4 regions of the Pantoea sp. YU22 genome follow, and region 2 is predicted to be linked to each of the others. Evidence: predicted binding sites of a transcription regulator. Region 2 holds the regulator's gene; each other region holds the start of a gene.
What was found. The regulator CRP, encoded in region 2, controls carbon source genes, mostly activating them, when cyclic AMP is high. The targets are predictions, from matches to a motif close to ATGTGANNNNNNTCACAT.
Positions count from the first base shown of each region.

Region 1 (4,410 bases), on a different contig from region 2:
GAACATGGCTGGTTCTCCGGGATGCCGTTGCATGAGTGGACTGATGCGACAGTAAACCTCAGAACCCTTCTGAGGAACAGAAGTGGGTATCAGGATCCCTGTAACGCTGGGCGCAACAGAGCCCTTAGCACAATCCCCGTTTAAAGCGCGCAAAATCGCCCTGGTCTGCGAAGGCGGTGGTCAGCGCGGCATTTTTACCGCAGGCGTGCTGGATGAGTTCCAGCGAGCGAAATTCAATCCCTTCGATCTTTTTATCGGCACCTCGGCGGGTGCGCAGAATCTCTCAGCCTTTGTCTGCGGGCAGCAAGGCTACGCGCGACGCGTTATCACGCGCTATACCACCAGCAAACTCTTTTTCGATCCGCTGCGTTTCGTGCGCGGCGGTAATCTGATCGATCTCGACTGGCTCATCGACGTTACGCAGCGCGAATTCCCGCTGGCGCTGGAGAGCGGCAGGCTGTTGTTCGATGGCGGGCGCGAGTTTTACATGTGCGCCTGCCGCAGCGACGACTACACGCCCGGCTATTTCGCGCCCACCAGCGCCAACTGGCACGATCTGATTAAAGCCTCAAGCGCCATCCCCGGCTTCTACCGGCTCGGCGTCGATCTGGAAGGCATCAGCTATCTCGACGGCGGCATCAGCGACGCCATTCCGGTGCGGGAAGCCGCGCGACGCGGCGCAGACACCATTGTGGTGATCCGCACCGTGCCGTCGCAGATGTTCTACACGCCAAAATGGGTGAAGCGTATGGAACGCTGGCTTAGCGCCAGCGCGCTGCAGCCGATGATCAATATCCTGCATCATCACGAAGCGAGCTACCGTGAAATTCAGCAGTTTATTGAGCAGCCGCCCGACGACCTGCGTATTATCGAAATCTATCCGCCGCACGTGCTGGCGAGTATGGCGCTGGGCAGCCGCATCTCCTCTCTAAATCAGGATTATCATCTGGGACGACGCTGCGGCCGCTACTTTCTCGCCACGCTGGGCAAGTGGTTAAGCGACGCCGAGCCGTTCACGCGCTATACCACCGTCACGCCGCCCGCGCCTGTGGCTAACGCGCCTGACAACCGGCCAATCATGACGCCGCCGGTCGCGGGCAACGACGCAGATTATGATGAAGGTTCGCTGGCATGAGATTTACCGATACCCACTGCCATTTCGATTTCCCGCCCTTTGTCGGCGATGAAGCGGGAAGCATTGCGCGCGCCGCCGAGGCGGGCGTGGAGCGCATTATCGTACCGGCGGTCGATGCCAGCCGTTTCGCGGGTATCGCCGCGCTGGCGGCGCAGCATCAGGCACTTTACGCAGCGCTCGGCCTGCATCCCATCGCCATCGATCGCCACGAGGATGCGCATCTCGACCAGCTGGAAAGCTGGCTGCAACGCAAACCGGCGAAGCTGGTGGCGATAGGCGAGATCGGCCTCGATCTCTATATGGAAAATCCAGCGTTTGCGCGTCAGGAATTCCTGCTGGATGCGCAGCTGCGGCTGGCGAAGCAGTATGAACTGCCGGTGATCCTGCATTCGCGCCGCACCCACGACAAGCTGGCGCTGCATCTGCGCCGTCACGATCTGCCGCGTCGCGGCGTGGTACACGGCTTCGCCGGCAGCCTGCAGCAGGCGCAGGCTTTTATCAGGCTCGGCTACGCCATCGGCGTCGGCGGCACCCTGACCTATGCGCGCGCCAGCAAAACCCGCAACACTCTGGCGCAGCTGCCTCTGGAAGCGCTGCTGCTGGAAACCGACGCGCCCGATATGCCGCTGCACGGTTTCCAGGGGCAGCCGAACCGGCCGGAGCGCGCGCGGCTGGTGTGGCAAACCTTGTGCGAACTGCGCCCGGAGCCGCCGCAGGCGATCGCCGAGGCACTGTGGCGCAACACGCAACGCCTGTTCAACCTGCCTGATTAATGCTCTCCTGATGTGATAATAGTAACATCGCGCTTCTCTGGGTTATAATTACCATTACTGCTATCTGTTCATGGCGGCAGTGTGATGAATCCCACATAAACAGCCGCTTTGTATTGTTAGAATTATCACATTAAACCGGCGCTTTAACGCCAGTTTGTTATCTGGAGAACACCATGACCGATATTACCGCTGCAGCGCAGCGCGCGCTGCAACTGATGGATCTGACCACCCTGAATGAAGACGATACCGACGAAAAAGTGATCGCGCTCTGCCGCCAGGCGAAATCGCCAGCGGGCAATACTGCCGCGATTTGCATCTATCCACGCTTTATCCCGGTCGCGCGTAAAGCGCTGCGTGAGCAGGGCACGCCCGATATCCGCATCGCCACCGTGACTAACTTCCCGCACGGCAATGACGATATCGATATCGCGCTGGCGGAAACCCGCGCGGCCATCGCCTATGGCGCGGACGAAGTGGACGTGGTCTTCCCTTATCGCGCGCTGATCGCCGGCAACGCCCAGATCGGCTTTGAGCTGGTGAAAGCCTGTAAAGAGGCGTGCGCGCAGGCTGACGTGCTGTTGAAAGTGATTATTGAAAGCGGCGAACTGAAAGATGAAGCGCTGATCCGTCAGGCTTCTGAAATCGCTATCGACGCAGGCGCGGACTTTATTAAAACCTCCACCGGCAAGGTGCCGGTCAACGCCACGCCGGAAGTGGCGCAGATCATGATGAGCGTGATCCGCGATAAAGGCGTGAAAGAGAAGGTCGGCTTTAAACCGGCGGGCGGCGTGCGTAGCGCAGAAGACGCAGCTATCTACCTCAAGCTGGCGGACGATATTCTGGGCGAAGGCTGGGCCGACGCGCGCCACTTCCGCTTTGGCGCGTCCAGCCTGTTAGCCAGCCTGCTGAATGCACTGGGCCATCAGACCGCTTCCAGCAAAGCGGGCTACTGATTGCGTGACGGCGGCCGCGGGCCGCCATTCTCATCACAACCCTGATTAAGGGGGCGACTTTGTTTCTGCCGCAAGAAATCATTCGTAAAAAACGCGACGGCCAGACGCTGAGTGAAGAGGAGATCCGCTTCTTCATCAACGGCGTGCGCGACAACAGCGTTTCCGAAGGACAGATCGCCGCGCTGGCGATGACCATCTTTTTTCACGATATGTCGCTGCCGGAGCGCGTGGCGCTCACCATGGCGATGCGCGACTCCGGCACCGTGCTGAACTGGCAGTCGCTGAATCTCAACGGGCCGGTGGTGGATAAGCACTCTACCGGCGGCGTCGGTGACGTTACCTCGCTGATGCTGGGCCCGATGGTGGCGGCCTGCGGCGGCTATGTGCCGATGATCTCCGGACGCGGCCTCGGTCATACCGGCGGCACGCTGGACAAGCTGGAGGCGATCCCTGACTTTGATATTTTCCCGGACGACGAGCGCTTCCGTCAGATCATCAAACAGACCGGCGTGGCGATTATCGGCCAGACCAGCTCGCTCGCGCCGGCGGATAAGCGCTTCTACGCGACGCGCGATATCACCGCGACCGTGGATTCTATCCCGCTGATCACCGCCTCTATCCTGGCGAAAAAGCTGGCGGAAGGGCTGGATGCGCTGGTGATGGACGTTAAAGTCGGGTCAGGCGCCTTTATGCCGACCTTCGACGCCTCGCTTGAACTGGCTCAGGCGATTGTCGGCGTGGCGAACGGCGCGGGCTGCACGACCACCGCGCTGCTGACCGATATGAATCAGGTGCTGGCTTCAAGCGCGGGCAATGCGCTGGAAGTGCGCGAAGCGGTGCGCTTCCTCACCGGCGCGGAGCGCAATCCGCGCCTGCTGGAGGTCACGCTGGCGCTGTGCAGCGAAATGCTCATCTCCGGCAAGCTGGCGGCCAGCGAAGAAGAGGTGCGCCGTAAGTTATTGCAGGTGCTGGAAGATGGCCAGGCGGCGGACGTATTCGCGCGGATGGTCGCGGCGCAGGGCGGCCCGGCTGATTTTATCGAGCGCCATGAGGCTTATCTGCCGCAGCCGATGCTCAGCAAGGCGGTCTACGCCGATCGCTCCGGCATCGTCAGCAGCATGGATACGCGCGCGCTGGGAATGGCGGTGGTCGCGATGGGCGGCGGGCGCCAGCGCGCCAGCGACGCTATCGACTACAGCGTGGGGCTCAGCGACATGATTACCCTGGGCGAACGCGCCGATACGCAGCGTCCGCTGGCGATCGTGCATGCCAGCAGCGAGGCGGGCTGGCTGCAGGCGGCCGCGGCGGTGAAGGCGGCGGTCACGCTGAGCGACAGCGCGCCGGAAGCCACGCCCGTGGTCTATCGCCGGGTTAGCGCCAGCACCTGACCTTAACAGGCCGCAAAAGTGCGGCTTTATGCTGCCTCTGAGCAGGCATTCGGGTATACTGATCTGATCGCTTTTTTTTGACTTGTCACGCGCATATGCGCAGGAGACTTGCATGAAACGTGCTTTTATTATGGTGCTTGATTCCTTCGGAATCGGCTCAA
Region 1 covers NZ_RYDU01000014.1:42,162-46,571, reverse strand. Annotated here, with positions in the region: gene EKL29_RS17270 (patatin family protein) at 83-1,135, shown strand; gene EKL29_RS17265 (TatD family hydrolase) at 1,132-1,908, shown strand; gene deoC (deoxyribose-phosphate aldolase) at 2,082-2,861, shown strand; gene deoA (thymidine phosphorylase) at 2,921-4,249, shown strand; gene deoB (phosphopentomutase) at 4,362-4,410, shown strand, end outside.
Region 1: a site for CRP is predicted at 1,988-2,005, ahead of deoC (deoxyribose-phosphate aldolase). Genes of this name have one in related genera too.

Region 2 (4,410 bases):
TACAGGGAGCTTTTCCATGTCAGCACGACATCCGATTATTGCGGTAACCGGCTCCAGCGGCGCCGGCACCACCACCACCAGCCTGGCGTTCCGTAAAATTTTTCAGCAGCTCAACCTGCATGCCGCCGAGCTGGAGGGCGACAGCTTCCACCGCTATACGCGGCCGGAAATGGATATGGCTATCCGCAAGGCGCGCGACTTAGGGCGCCACGTCAGCTATTTCGGTCCGGAAGCCAATGATTTCGGTCTGCTGGAGCAAACCTTTACCGACTACGGCAACGAAGGGAAAGGCCAGTCGCGCAAGTATCTGCATACCTACGACGAAGCCGTTCCCTGGAATCAGGTGCCTGGCACCTTTACGCCCTGGCAGCCGCTGCCGGAAAATACCGACGTGCTGTTCTATGAAGGACTCCACGGCGGCGTAGTGACGCAGCAGCATAATGTGGCGGAGAAAGTCGATCTGCTGGTAGGGGTTGTGCCGATCGTTAACCTGGAGTGGATCCAGAAGCTGGTGCGCGACACCAGCGAACGCGGTCACTCGCGCGAAGCCGTGATGGATTCCGTGGTTCGCTCGATGGAGGATTACATCAACTTCATTACGCCGCAGTTTTCACGCACCCATATCAACTTCCAGCGCGTCCCTACCGTCGATACCTCAAACCCGTTCGCCGCGCGTGAGATCCCGTCGCTGGACGAGAGCTTTGTGGTTATTCACTTCCGCGGGCTGGAAAATATCGACTTCCCCTATCTGCTGGCGATGCTGCAGGGTTCGTTTATTTCGCATATGAATACCCTGGTGGTGCCGGGCGGTAAAATGGGGCTGGCGATGGAGCTGATTATGGCACCGCTGGTGCAGCGACTGATGGAAGGGAAGCAGATCGCCTGACCGGCTGTGGTCGCAGGTGGTCGCAGGTGGTAAGACCGAGGTGGTCGCGGATGGCAAGGCCCGATCGCAAAGACGCAAAAGAGGGCATCCGGAACGCAAAGAGCGGGTGAGATGGGCAGAGGAGCAAAGCGTCCCGCGACAAGGATGTCGCGGGCCGAGCGCGCATGGATGCCTTGAGCGACTTTGCGATCGGCCCATTTCACCCGCGCGAGCTCGTTGCTAAAGGCAACCAGCCTTACAGCTCAATCACCTCATAGCTATGGGTAATCTCAACGCCCTTGCCCAGCATTAACGCCACCGAACAATACTTCTCCGCTGAGAGATCTACCGCGCGCGCCACGGCTTTATCGCTCAGCGCTTTGCCGCTGACCACAAAGTGCAGGTTAATATGGGTAAACAGACGCGGCGCCTCTTCGCGACGCTCTGAGGTCAGCTTCACCTCGCAGTCCGCCACCTCGTTGCGCCCTTTCTGTAAAATAGAGACCACGTCGATGGCACTGCAGCCGCCCGTCGCCATCAGCACCATCTCCATCGGACTTGGCGCTTTATCGCCGGAGTTGCCGTCCATCAGAATCTGATGTCCCGACGCCGACTCGCCGAGAAAGGTTAACCCTTCGACCCACTTCACTCGTGCCTGCATGTTTCCACCTCAAGAATAGCCCGTTTGCCGCCAGAGTACGCGTTCACCTGACAAACAGCAATCCAGAGTAATCCCCCCTTTGCTGAAGCGAGACAACAGAAGACAGTCGGCAAAAGCTGTGCTACAAACAGTGCTGAAAATAGTTCGTTCTGTTAAGGACGAAGACGGGACACATCAAGCGCCTGCCGCAAAATAAGGCCCGAATAATCTCCTTCAGGAGAAACGCTTGAAGCTTTCATCGCCTGGCAGGGAATAATCCCCCCGCGTTTTGGGCACGATTACAACAGAGGATAATAGCGAATGGTTCTCGGCAAACCGCAAACAGACCCTACACTCGAATGGTTCCTGTCCCATTGCCATATTCACAAATATCCATCCAAAAGTACGCTGATTCATCAGGGTGAGAAGGCTGAAACCCTCTACTACATCGTGAAAGGTTCCGTTGCGGTACTTATCAAAGATGAAGAGGGCAAAGAGATGATCCTCTCTTACCTGAATCAGGGTGATTTTATCGGCGAGCTTGGCCTGTTTGAAGAAGGTCAGGAGCGCAGCGCCTGGGTACGCGCTAAAACCGCGTGCGAAGTGGCGGAGATTTCCTACAAGAAATTCCGTCAGCTTATCCAGGTGAACCCGGATATTTTAATGCGTCTCTCGTCGCAGATGGCGCGCCGTCTGCAGGTCACATCGGAAAAAGTAGGCAATTTAGCTTTCCTCGACGTTACCGGACGTATTGCACAAACCCTGCTTAACCTGGCTAAACAGCCAGACGCCATGACGCATCCCGACGGCATGCAAATCAAAATTACTCGTCAGGAAATTGGCCAAATCGTTGGTTGCTCACGCGAAACCGTGGGCCGCATTTTGAAAATGCTGGAAGACCAGAATCTGATTTCCGCACACGGCAAAACCATTGTCGTTTACGGCACCCGCTGATTTCCTCTCACTCACGGCGTGATTTCTCAGTCACGCCGTTACTGCTTTTAGCGAAGTGATGTGGCGTCGAATCATCTATCACCCCGAAGTTAACTATGCCCTGCGGCAGACGCTGGTGCTGTGCATTCCCGTGGCACTCGGCTGGCTGTTCGGCGATCTGCAAAAAGGGCTGCTCTTCTCTCTCGTTCCTGCCTGCTGTAACGTCGCGGGCCTGGATACGCCGCACAAACGCTTCTTCAAACGTCTGATTGTCGGCGGCTCGCTGTTTGCGCTCGGCAGTTTCCTGATCCAGCTCTTAACGCTGAAAGGCGTGCCGCTGCCTGCCGTGCTCTTTGTTCTGCCGCTGCTGCTGGGCGTTACCGGCGAAATCAGCCCTCTGCACGGGCGTTTGCTCTCAGGGACGCTGGTGGCGGCCATCTTTACGCTAAGCCTGATCGGCCGCATGCCGATCTATGTGCCGCCGCTGCTCTATATCGGCGGCACGCTCTGGTATGGACTCTTCAACTGGTTCTGGTTCTGGCTGTGGAAAGAGCAGCCGATGCGCGAAACCCTGAGCCTGATCTACCGCGAACTGGCGGATTACTGCGACGCGAAATATACGCTGCTGACCCAGCTTACCGATCCGGAAAAAGCGTTGCCCCCGCTGCTGGCGCGCCAGCAGAAAGCGGTCGATTTGATTAACACCTGCTATCAGCAGATGCATATGCTCTCCGCCAGCCGCGACAACAGCCATAAACGGCTGACGCGCGCTTTTCAGGTGGCGCTCGATCTGCAGGAGCATATCTCTGTCAGCCTGCATCAGCCAGAGGAGGTGCAGAAACTGGTAGAGCGCAGCCATGCAGAAGCGGTAATACGCTGGAACGCCAACATTATCTCGGCACGACTGCGCGCGCTCGCCGACGCCATTCTTTACCACCAGCTGCCGAGCCGTTTCGATATGGATAAGCCGCTCGGCGCGCTGGAGAAGATCGCCCGTCAGCATCCCGATAACCCGGTGGGCCACTTCTGCTTCTACCACTTCAGCCGCATCGCGCGCGTGCTGCGCACGCAAAAACCGCTCTATCAGCGCGACCTGATGACCGATCGCCAGCGCCGTCTGCCGCTGCTTGCCGCGTTGCGCAGCTATCTGTCGCTGAAGTCCTCTGCGCTGCGCACGGCGGCGCGCTTCGCCGTGATGCTGATGTTCGGCAGCGCGCTGGCGATGCTGTTCGATATCCCCAAGCCCTACTGGATCCTGATGACCATTATGTTTGTCAGCCAGAACGGCTACAGCGCCACGCGGGTGCGGATCCAGCACCGGGCGCTGGGCACCTTCGCCGGCCTGGTGATTGCCGCCGCCTCGCTGCGCTTCGCGGTACCGGAATCGCTGGTGCTGCTGTTTATGCTGGTGGTGACGCTGCTGAGCTATCTGGTGACGCGTAAATATTACGGCTGGTCGATGATCGGCTTTACCGTCACGGCGGTTTACTCGCTGCAGCTGCTGTCGCTAAACGGCGCGCAGTTTTTACTGCCACGCCTGATGGATACCCTGATGGGATGCCTTATCGCCTTTGGCGGCATGCTATGGCTCTGGCCGCAGTGGCAGAGCGGGCTGCTGCGTCAGAACGCCCACGACGCGCTGGAAACCTATCAGGATGCGTTGCGCCTGCTGCTGGGGCCGGAGCAGGAGGCGAAGCAGCTGGCTTATCAGCGTATGAAGGTCAACCAGGCGCATAATGCGCTGTTCAACTCGCTCAATCAGGCGATGCAGGAACCGGGCTTCAATGCGCAATACCTGAAAGATATGCGCTTATGGGTGACGCACAGCCAGTTTATCGTCGAGCATATCAACGCCATGACGATCCTTGCTCGCGAACACACTATGCTGACGCCCGATCTGGCGCAGCGTTATCTGCAGTCATGCGAAATTGCGCTACAGCGCTGCCAGCAGCGGCTGGAGTATGACGGGCCG
Region 2 covers NZ_RYDU01000007.1:18,861-23,270, forward strand. Annotated here, with positions in the region: gene EKL29_RS11855 (phosphoribulokinase) at 17-886, shown strand; gene EKL29_RS11860 (OsmC family protein) at 1,122-1,526, opposite strand; gene crp (cAMP-activated global transcriptional regulator CRP) at 1,827-2,459, shown strand; gene EKL29_RS11870 (YccS/YhfK family putative transporter) at 2,518-4,410, shown strand, end outside.

Region 3 (4,410 bases), on a different contig from region 2:
TATGGGCGCGTTTAAAAACCTGTGCGACAAACGCGGCGATATCGATTTCGACGAGTTCTGGAAGAAAGATTCCACCACTGAGCTTTATCACTTTATCGGCAAAGATATCGTCTACTTCCACAGCCTGTTCTGGCCGGCAATGCTGGAAGGCAGCGATTTCCGCAAGCCCAACAATCTGTTCGTGCATGGCTATGTGACGGTAAACGGCGCCAAAATGTCCAAATCGCGCGGCACCTTTATCAAGGCCAGCACCTGGCTGCAGCACCTGGATGCTGACAGCCTGCGCTACTACTATGCCGCCAAGCTCTCCTCGCGCATCGACGATATCGACCTCAACCTGGAAGATTTCGTACAGCGCGTAAATGCTGACATCGTTAACAAGGTGGTCAACCTGGCGTCGCGCAACGCCGGCTTCCTGACCAAACGCTTTGACGGCCAGCTGTCGGCCGAGCTGGCGGATCCGGCGCTCTACCAGACCTTTGTCGACGCCTCTGAGAAGATTGGCGAAGCCTGGGCGAGCCGCGAGTTCAGCCGCGCCATTCGCGAAATTATGGCGCTGGCCGATCTGGCGAACCGCTACGTAGACGAACAGGCGCCCTGGGTGGTAGCGAAAGAAGAGGGTCGCGACGCCGATCTGCAGGCGATCTGCTCGATGGGCATCAACCTGTTCCGCGTGCTGATGACCTGGCTGAAGCCGGTGCTGCCGAGCCTGAGCGAGCGCGCCGAAGCGTTCCTCAACAGCGAATTAAGCTGGGACGCTATCCCGCAGCCGCTGCTCAGCCATCAGGTAGCGCCGTTTAAAGCACTTTATGGACGTATCGAAATGACCAAAGTTAACGCGCTGATTGAAGCGTCGAAAGAGGATGCCGCAGCGGCCAGCAAACCGGCCACTGGCCCGCTGGCGGATGCGCCGATTGGCGACACCATTACTATTGACGACTTCGCGAAAGTCGATATGCGCGTGGCGCTGATTGAAAACGCCGAACTGGTGGAAGGCTCTGATAAGCTGCTGCGTCTGCAGCTCGATCTGGGCGGCGAGAAGCGTCAGATTTTCTCCGGCATTCGCGCCGCCTATCCGGATCCTTCGGTCTTGATCGGCAAGATGACGATTATCGTCGCCAACCTCGCGCCGCGTAAAATGCGCTTCGGCGTTTCGGAAGGCATGGTGCTGTCAGCCGGTCCGGGCGGAAAAGATCTGTTTGTGCTCTCCGTCGACAGCGGCGCGCAGCCGGGTATGCCAGTTAAGTAAGGGTTACAGGCTGGATAAGGGCGACAGCATTGTCGCCCTTAGGCTTTCGCTAACGTGCCCGTCGCGGGGGACATGGCCCGATCGCACAGACGCCAAAAACGGCATCTCGGCCTGCGCGGCTACGCGCCTATCCCTGAGGTGCGCCCGTAAACGGGCTAACGCGCTGCGTTTTTGTTCCTGCCGCAGGACGCTTTGCTCTTTGGTCCATCTCCCCCGCTTGCTGGCTTGTTTGCGGCCATTAGCCAGGAAAAGTGTCGTCCTCAAGGTAAGTGTGATCGCTAGCACGCTTAACGCTTAGTGCGTATTATGTTGTGCAGTGAAAACAGGAGCCTGCTATGCCCACCGTGCTGTCTCTTTGCTGGCGCTACGTACGCGCCTTCGTCATCATCTATCTCTGTCTCTATGCGGGTAACGCCATCGCCGTACTGCTGCCGATTACTATTCCTGGCAGCATCCTTGGCATGCTGACGCTGTTCGCCCTGCTGGCGACGCAGATCCTCCCCGTGGACTGGGTTAAGCCAGGCTGCCATCTGCTGATCCGCTATATGGCGCTGCTGTTTGTGCCCATCAGCGTCGGCATCATGAACTACACCGACGTGCTGAGCGCCCAGTTCGGTCCAATTGTGGTCTCTATCGTGGTCAGCACCTTTCTTGTCCTGACCATTGTCGGCTGGAGCGCCCATAAAATTCATACGCGAAGCGTGCAGGAGAAGCCCGGTGAGTGACATCTGGTGGTCGCTGCCGCTCAGCGTCGGCGCCTTTATGCTGGCGCGCCGCCTGGCGGCAAAGCTGAAAATCTCGTTACTCAATCCGCTGCTGGTGGCGATGGCGATCATCATCCCGCTGCTGCTGCTGCTGCACATCCCCTACACGCGCTATTTCGCCGGCAGCCAGATCCTTAATCAGCTGCTGCAGCCGGCAGTCGTTGCGCTGGCGCTGCCGCTCTACGAGCAGATGCATCAAATTCGCGCGCGCTGGAAGTCGCTTATCGGCGTCTGCTTTATCGGCAGCCTGACCGCCATGGTTTCCGGCACCGCTATTGCGCTGTGGATGGGGGCGACGCCGGAAATCGCCGCCACTATTCTGCCTAAATCCGTGACCACGCCGATTGCGATGGCCGTCTCCGCCTCGCTGCACGGCATACCCGCTATCAGCGCCATCTGCGTGCTGATTGCCGGCGTGCTCGGCGCGGTATTCGGCCATATGGTGCTGAACCTGCTGGGGATAAAAACCCGCGCGGCGCGCGGACTGGCGATCGGCAATGCATCTCACGCGCTCGGCACGGCGCGCGCAGCGGAGGTGGACTACCAGGAAGGCGCGTTCAGCTCGCTGGCGCTGGTGCTGTGCGGCATTATTACCTCACTGCTGGCGCCCTTTATTTTTCCGCTGCTGCTGCACGCCTTTGGCTAAAACTTTGCGATAGATCTCGCAAAGTTGAAACGATGCAAATCTGTTGCATTGTCAGAGCGATACAGATCACATATAACCCTTCAGGCGGCAATGGGCCGCCTGATATTGACGAGGCTATCATGCATCCACGTTTCACCTCCGCCTTCGACGCGCTGCCCGCGGCTCTGCAAAGCGCGCTGCGTCCGATCCTTGACGACGCGCAGTTTCAGGCGATGCTGACGCCGGAGCAGGTTGCATCGCTGATGCAGCAGACCCAGCTGGACGCCGATGCGCTCGCCCTGGCGCTGCTGCCGCTGGCGGCAGCCTGTGCAGTTGTGCCGGTCTCGCGCTTCAACGTGGGCGCCGTGGCACGCGGCGTCAGCGGCCACTGGTATTTCGGCGCCAATATGGAGTTTACAGGCGTGGCGCTGCAGCAAACGGTACATGGCGAGCAGAGCGCAATCGCGCACGCCTGGCTACGCGGCGAGCGCCGTCTGGAAGCCGTTACCGTCAACTACACGCCGTGCGGCCACTGTCGCCAGTTTATGAACGAACTCAACAGCGGCACCGATCTGCGCATCAGCCTGCCTGGCCGTAACGTCAGCACGCTGGGCGACTATCTGCCGGACGCGTTCGGCCCACGCGACCTGAACATCACCACGCTGCTGCTGGATAAGGTGGACCACGGCTATCTGGCGGAAGGCGATGCGCTGGCGCAGGCGGCAATCGCGGCCGCTAACGAGAGCCATGCGCCCTACAGCGGCTCCCACAGCGGCATTGCGCTACGCACCTCGGGCGGCGCGATAGTCACAGGACGCTACGCCGAGAATGCCGCCTATAACCCGAGCCTGCCGCCGCTACAGGCCGCGCTGATCCTGCTGAATATGCAGGGTGAAGCCTGTGAAAATATCGAGGCGGCAGCGCTGGCTGAAGTGGAAAACGCCACGCTGAACCAGTTCGCCGCCACTCAGGCGACCCTGGCCGCGCTGGGCTGCACCCAGCTCGCACGCGTCACGCTGCGCAAAGCCTGAGGCGCGCAACACGCTTTTCAACAATTGCAATATCTTTTATTTACAAAAGCTGTACATCGGCGAGAAATTTCATAGGATCGTGCGCCAGCAACACAAAAAAAGAACGACTGGCGTCTGAGCTTTGCCAGACAACACCGCAACCGGAGCATCAATTCATGGAACATGAGTACGAAAGTAAGCGTCCGCTGTACATCCCCTACGCTGGCCCGATCCTGCTGGAATTTCCCCTGCTGAATAAAGGCAGCGCCTTCTCGCTTGAAGAGCGCAACGAATTTAACCTCAACGGCCTGCTGCCTGAAGCGGTCGAGAGTATCGAAGAGCAGGCTGAGCGCGCCTGGCGTCAGTTCCAGGATTTCAAAAACAATAACGATAAACACGTCTACCTGCGCAATATTCAGGACACCAACGAAACCCTTTTCTATCGCCTGCTCGACAATCATCTCGAAGAGATGATGCCGATTATCTATACCCCGACCGTCGGCGCGGCCTGCGAACACTTCTCCGAGATCTACCGCCGCGCACGTGGCGTCTTTATCTCCTATCCGAACCGCGCCCATATTGAAGATATGCTGCAAAACGCCACCAAGCAGAACGTAAAGGTGATTGTGGTGACCGACGGCGAGCGCATTCTCGGCCTCGGCGATTTGGGCATCGGCGGCATGGGCATTCCTATCGGCAAGCTGTCGCTCTATACCGCCTGCGGCGGTATTTCACCTGCCTATACGCTGCCGGTGGTGCTGG
Region 3 covers NZ_RYDU01000009.1:6,861-11,270, forward strand. Annotated here, with positions in the region: gene metG (methionine--tRNA ligase) at 1-1,249, shown strand, start outside; gene EKL29_RS13780 (CidA/LrgA family protein) at 1,585-1,974, shown strand; gene EKL29_RS13785 (CidB/LrgB family autolysis modulator) at 1,967-2,659, shown strand; gene cdd (cytidine deaminase) at 2,779-3,669, shown strand; gene EKL29_RS13795 (NAD-dependent malic enzyme) at 3,825-4,410, shown strand, end outside.
Region 3: a site for CRP is predicted at 2,714-2,731, ahead of cdd (cytidine deaminase). Genes of this name have one in related genera too.

Region 4 (4,410 bases), on a different contig from region 2:
TTTCCAGCACGACCAGCTCGCCCGCGTCAACTTCAACGCCGTCGAGGTAATCTTTCGCCAGGGTGACTTTAGTGCCGTTCAGTTTTTCTTTCAGATAGTTAACAACGGGCAGGAGGGAGAATTCTTCGTTATATTCACCTTCGGTCGGGCGACCCAGGTGAGAGGTGACCATCACTTTTGCGCCCTGTTTCAACGCCGATTCGATGGTAGGCAGAGAGGCACGGATACGTGCGTCTGACGTCACTTTCCCTTCTTTTACTGGTACGTTGAGATCGGCGCGGATCAGAACGCGCTTACCAGCCAGATCCAAATCGGACATCTTAATTACAGACATGGTGAACCCTCTCGTTGATTCTCGTAAGTTTTGTCAGACGCAGACCGCGCCTTACCTGAAACCGCTTGCGGCCATCGCTAACGTCGTGTCGAGCATTCGGTTAGCAAAGCCCCATTCGTTGTCGCACCAGACCAGGGTCTTGATCAGGCGCTGACCGCTGACCCGCGTTTGCGTGCCGTCCACAATGGCACTGTGCGGATCATGGTTAAAATCTACTGAGACTAACGGTAATTCCGTATAGTCAACTATACCACGAAATGCCCCCTCTGACGCGTTTTGCAGCAGCGCGTTGACCTCGCAGGCCCTTACCGCCTCGCGTACGGAAACGCTGAGATCGATGGCCGTAACGTTGATGGTCGGCACACGTACCGCGATCGCTTCAAAGCGGTCGTTGAATTTCGGAAAAATACGGGTGATCCCGGCGGCCAGTTTAGTATCGACCGGAATGATCGACTGACTGGCGGCGCGCGTGCGGCGCAGATCGCTGTGATAGGCGTCAATCACCTGTTGATCGTGCATCGCCGAGTGGATAGTGGTCACCGTGCCCGACTCAATGCCGAAGGCGTCATCCAGCAGTTTAATCACCGGAATAATGCAGTTAGTCGTGCAGGAGGCGTTAGAGACGATGCGATCGGTTTGTTTAAGCGCCTGTTCGTTCACGCCGAACACGACGGTCGCGTCAAGATCGTGGCCGCCCGGATGGGAAAAGAGCACCTTCTTCGCGCCCGCCTGCAGATGCGCCTCGCCATCTGCCCGGCTGCCGTAGACGCCGGTGCAATCCAGCACTACATCGACATTAAGCTCGCGCCACGGCAGCGAAGCGATATCGGCATGATGCAGGATGCGGATCGTATCCTCGCCGACCCACAGCAGATCGCGTTCCTGGCGCACGTCAAAGGCGAAGCGGCCATGGCTGGTGTCATATTTCAGCAGATGCGCCATACCGGCCGCTTCCGCCAGTTCATTGATCGCCACAACCGTAATTTCTGCCCGGCGGCCGGTCTCATAGAGGGCGCGCAGCACATTGCGTCCGATGCGACCAAATCCATTTATGGCAATGCGAACCGTCATACCACCCCTGCAATTAAAATCAGTGTCAAATCGGAACGTTAGCCTGAGCCAGACGTTCTCGTTTGTACAGGAAATTCTTGCGCTTTTGCAGCGTTATGCCGCTCGACAAAACGCCGTCACAGCGCTTACTGAAACGGTTCAGCTACAATAAAGAGAAGCAGTAATAATTGGAATGCGTCAGATCAAATCAGACTTTAAAAATCTGACGAGGATCACACTCGCCCCTGCATTATGGATATAAAACGACCGCCAGACGCGGCCTGCTTTAGTAAAATAGCCCGGCTTAGCGCCACTCAACCCAATAGCGGCAACAGGCGCGTCATTACGACAGACAACCTATGAACTACAACCTGCTTTGGTATCTCTGGTTTATCTGGTCTTGCGCTCTGGTGATCTACGTATTGAGCTGGAGCGTTACGCTGACGCTGATGCGTCAGTATCGCGGGCTGCTGCTGGCAGTAGTGGTAACGCTTATCGCCCGGGCGGCTTTCAGGAGATTAAGATTCAACAAAGGAATAATTATGTTTAAACGCAAAGAAAATAACTTCAACGCCAGCTACGCCGAAACGGTCAGCGCGGCGGTAGTGACACCGCCTGAGGATGATTTCGAAGAGAGCGTGTCTGCCGCCACTGTGGTCAAGGCTGCGCCGGCTGCACCGGTCAACACCACGACTATCCCGGAAACCTGCACGATTACGGGCGAGGTTAATGCTCAGGGAGACGTGCACATTAACGGCAATATCACCGGCAAGATTATTGCGGAAAAAACGGTTTTTGTGCAGAAAAAAGGGCGAGTCGACGGAGAGATCTATGCGCAGCGTACCGAAATCAGCGGCGAGCTAAAAGGATTGTGCCGCAGCCGTGAAATCGCCATCAATGCAGAAGGTTTTATGGATGGCACCATCGAATGCGAATCGCTGGCCGTCCATCAGGAGGGGCGTTTCTATGGCACCTCTAATCCCTGGCAGCAGGATAAAAGGGAGAGCGGCCTGAGCGAAGCATCCGTATCCTCCGCTCAGGAGTTTCAACTGCATAAGGCGACGCTGGTACAGCAGTAGTCCGGCAGGGTTCGCCAGCATAAGCAGGCGAACCCTTACTTCTTACAGTACCGCTTTCGCCTGCGCCACCACGTTGTCCACGGTGAAGCCGAACTCTTCGAACAGCTGCTCCGCCGGAGCGGACTCGCCGAAGGAGGTCATCCCCACCACCGCGCCGTGCAGGCCGGTGTACTTCTGCCAGTAGTCCGCAATGCCCGCTTCAATCGCAACGCGCGCGCCGATCGCTTTCGGCAGCACCGCTTCGCGCCACGCGGCGTCCTGCTTGTCAAAGGTGTCGGTTGACGGCATGGAGACCACGCGCACCTTGATCCCTTCACTGCTCAGCCTGTCATACGCCGCTACCGCCAGCTCAACCTCTGAGCCGGTCGCAATCAGGATCAGCTCCGGCTGGCCGTCGCTCTCTTTCAGGATGTAGCCGCCGCGCGCGATGTTCGCCAGCTGCTCTGCGCTGCGCGCCTGCTGCGCCAGATTCTGGCGGGAGAAGATCAGCGCGGTCGGGCCGTCTTTACGCTCGATGGCGTATTTCCACGCCACCGCCGACTCGACCTGATCGCACGGACGCCAGGTGCTCATGTTTGGCGTGGTGCGCAGGCTGGCCAGCTGCTCCACCGGCTGGTGGGTCGGGCCGTCTTCGCCCAGGCCGATAGAGTCGTGGGTGTAGACCATAATCTGGCGGATCTTCATCAGCGCCGCCATACGCGCCGCATTGCGCGCATACTCCACGAACATCAGGAAGGTGGCGGTGTAAGGCAGGAAGCCGCCGTGCAGCGCCAGGCCATTGGCGATGGCGGTCATGCCGAACTCGCGCACCCCGTAATGGATATAGTTGCCCGCCGGGTCGACGTTGATCGGCTTAGAGCCGGACCACATGGTCAGGTTGCTCGGCGCCAGGTCGGCAGAGCCGCCCAGATATTCCGGCAGCAGCTTACCGAACGCCTCGATGGCGTTCTGCGAGGCCTTGCGGCTGGCGATTTTCGCCGGGTTGGCCTGCAGCTGCTCAATGAACTTCTGCGACTCTTCGTGCCAGCTGGCCGGCAGCTCGTTGCTGACGCGACGCCTGAACTCGGCGGCCAGCTCCGGGTACGCCTGCGCGTAGGCGGCGAACTTCTCGTTCCACTTCGCCTCTTTCGCCTGGCCCGCCTCTTTCGCGTCCCACTCGGCGTAGATCTCTGACGGGATAACGAACGGAGCGTGCGTCCAGCCCAGCTGCTTGCGGGTCAGCGCCACCTCGTCGTCGCCCAGCGGTGCGCCGTGTGAGTCGTGCGTGCCCGCCTTGTTCGGCGAGCCGAAGCCGATAACGGTTTTGCACATCAGTAGCGAAGGCTTGTCGCTGACCGCTTTCGCCTCGTCAATCGCCCGGGCGATTGCGTCCGCGTCGTGGCCGTCCACGCCGCGCACCACGTGCCAGCCGTAGGCTTCGAAACGCTTCGCGGTGTCATCGGTGAACCAGCCGTCGGTATGGCCGTCGATAGAGATGCCGTTGTCGTCATAGAACGCCACCAGCTTGCCCAGCTTCAGGGTGCCGGCCAGGGAGCAGACCTCGTGGGAGATCCCCTCCATCATGCAGCCGTCGCCCATAAATACCCAGGTGTTGTGGTCAACGATCTCATGACCCGGACGGTTGAACTGCGCCGCCAGGGTGCGCTCGGCGATGGCGAAGCCGACCGCATTGGCAATGCCCTGACCCAGCGGGCCGGTGGTGGTTTCAACGCCCGGGGTGTAGCCATATTCGGGGTGACCTGGAGTTCTGGAATGCAGCTGGCGGAAGTTCTGCAGCTCGCTCATCGGCAGATCGTAGCCGGTGAGGTGCAGCAGGCTGTAAATCAGCATCGAGCCGTGGCCGTTCGACAGCACAAAGCGGTCGCGATCGGCCCACTGCGGGTTGGTGGGGTTATGGTTCAGGTAGCTGCGCCACAACACCTCGGCAATATCTGCCATACCCATCGG
Region 4 covers NZ_RYDU01000010.1:54,183-58,592, reverse strand. Annotated here, with positions in the region: gene pgk (phosphoglycerate kinase) at 1-334, opposite strand, end outside; gene epd (erythrose-4-phosphate dehydrogenase) at 386-1,405, opposite strand; gene EKL29_RS14715 (polymer-forming cytoskeletal protein) at 1,744-2,463, shown strand; gene tkt (transketolase) at 2,506-4,410, opposite strand, start outside.
Region 4: a site for CRP is predicted at 1,606-1,623, ahead of epd (erythrose-4-phosphate dehydrogenase). Genes of this name have one in related genera too.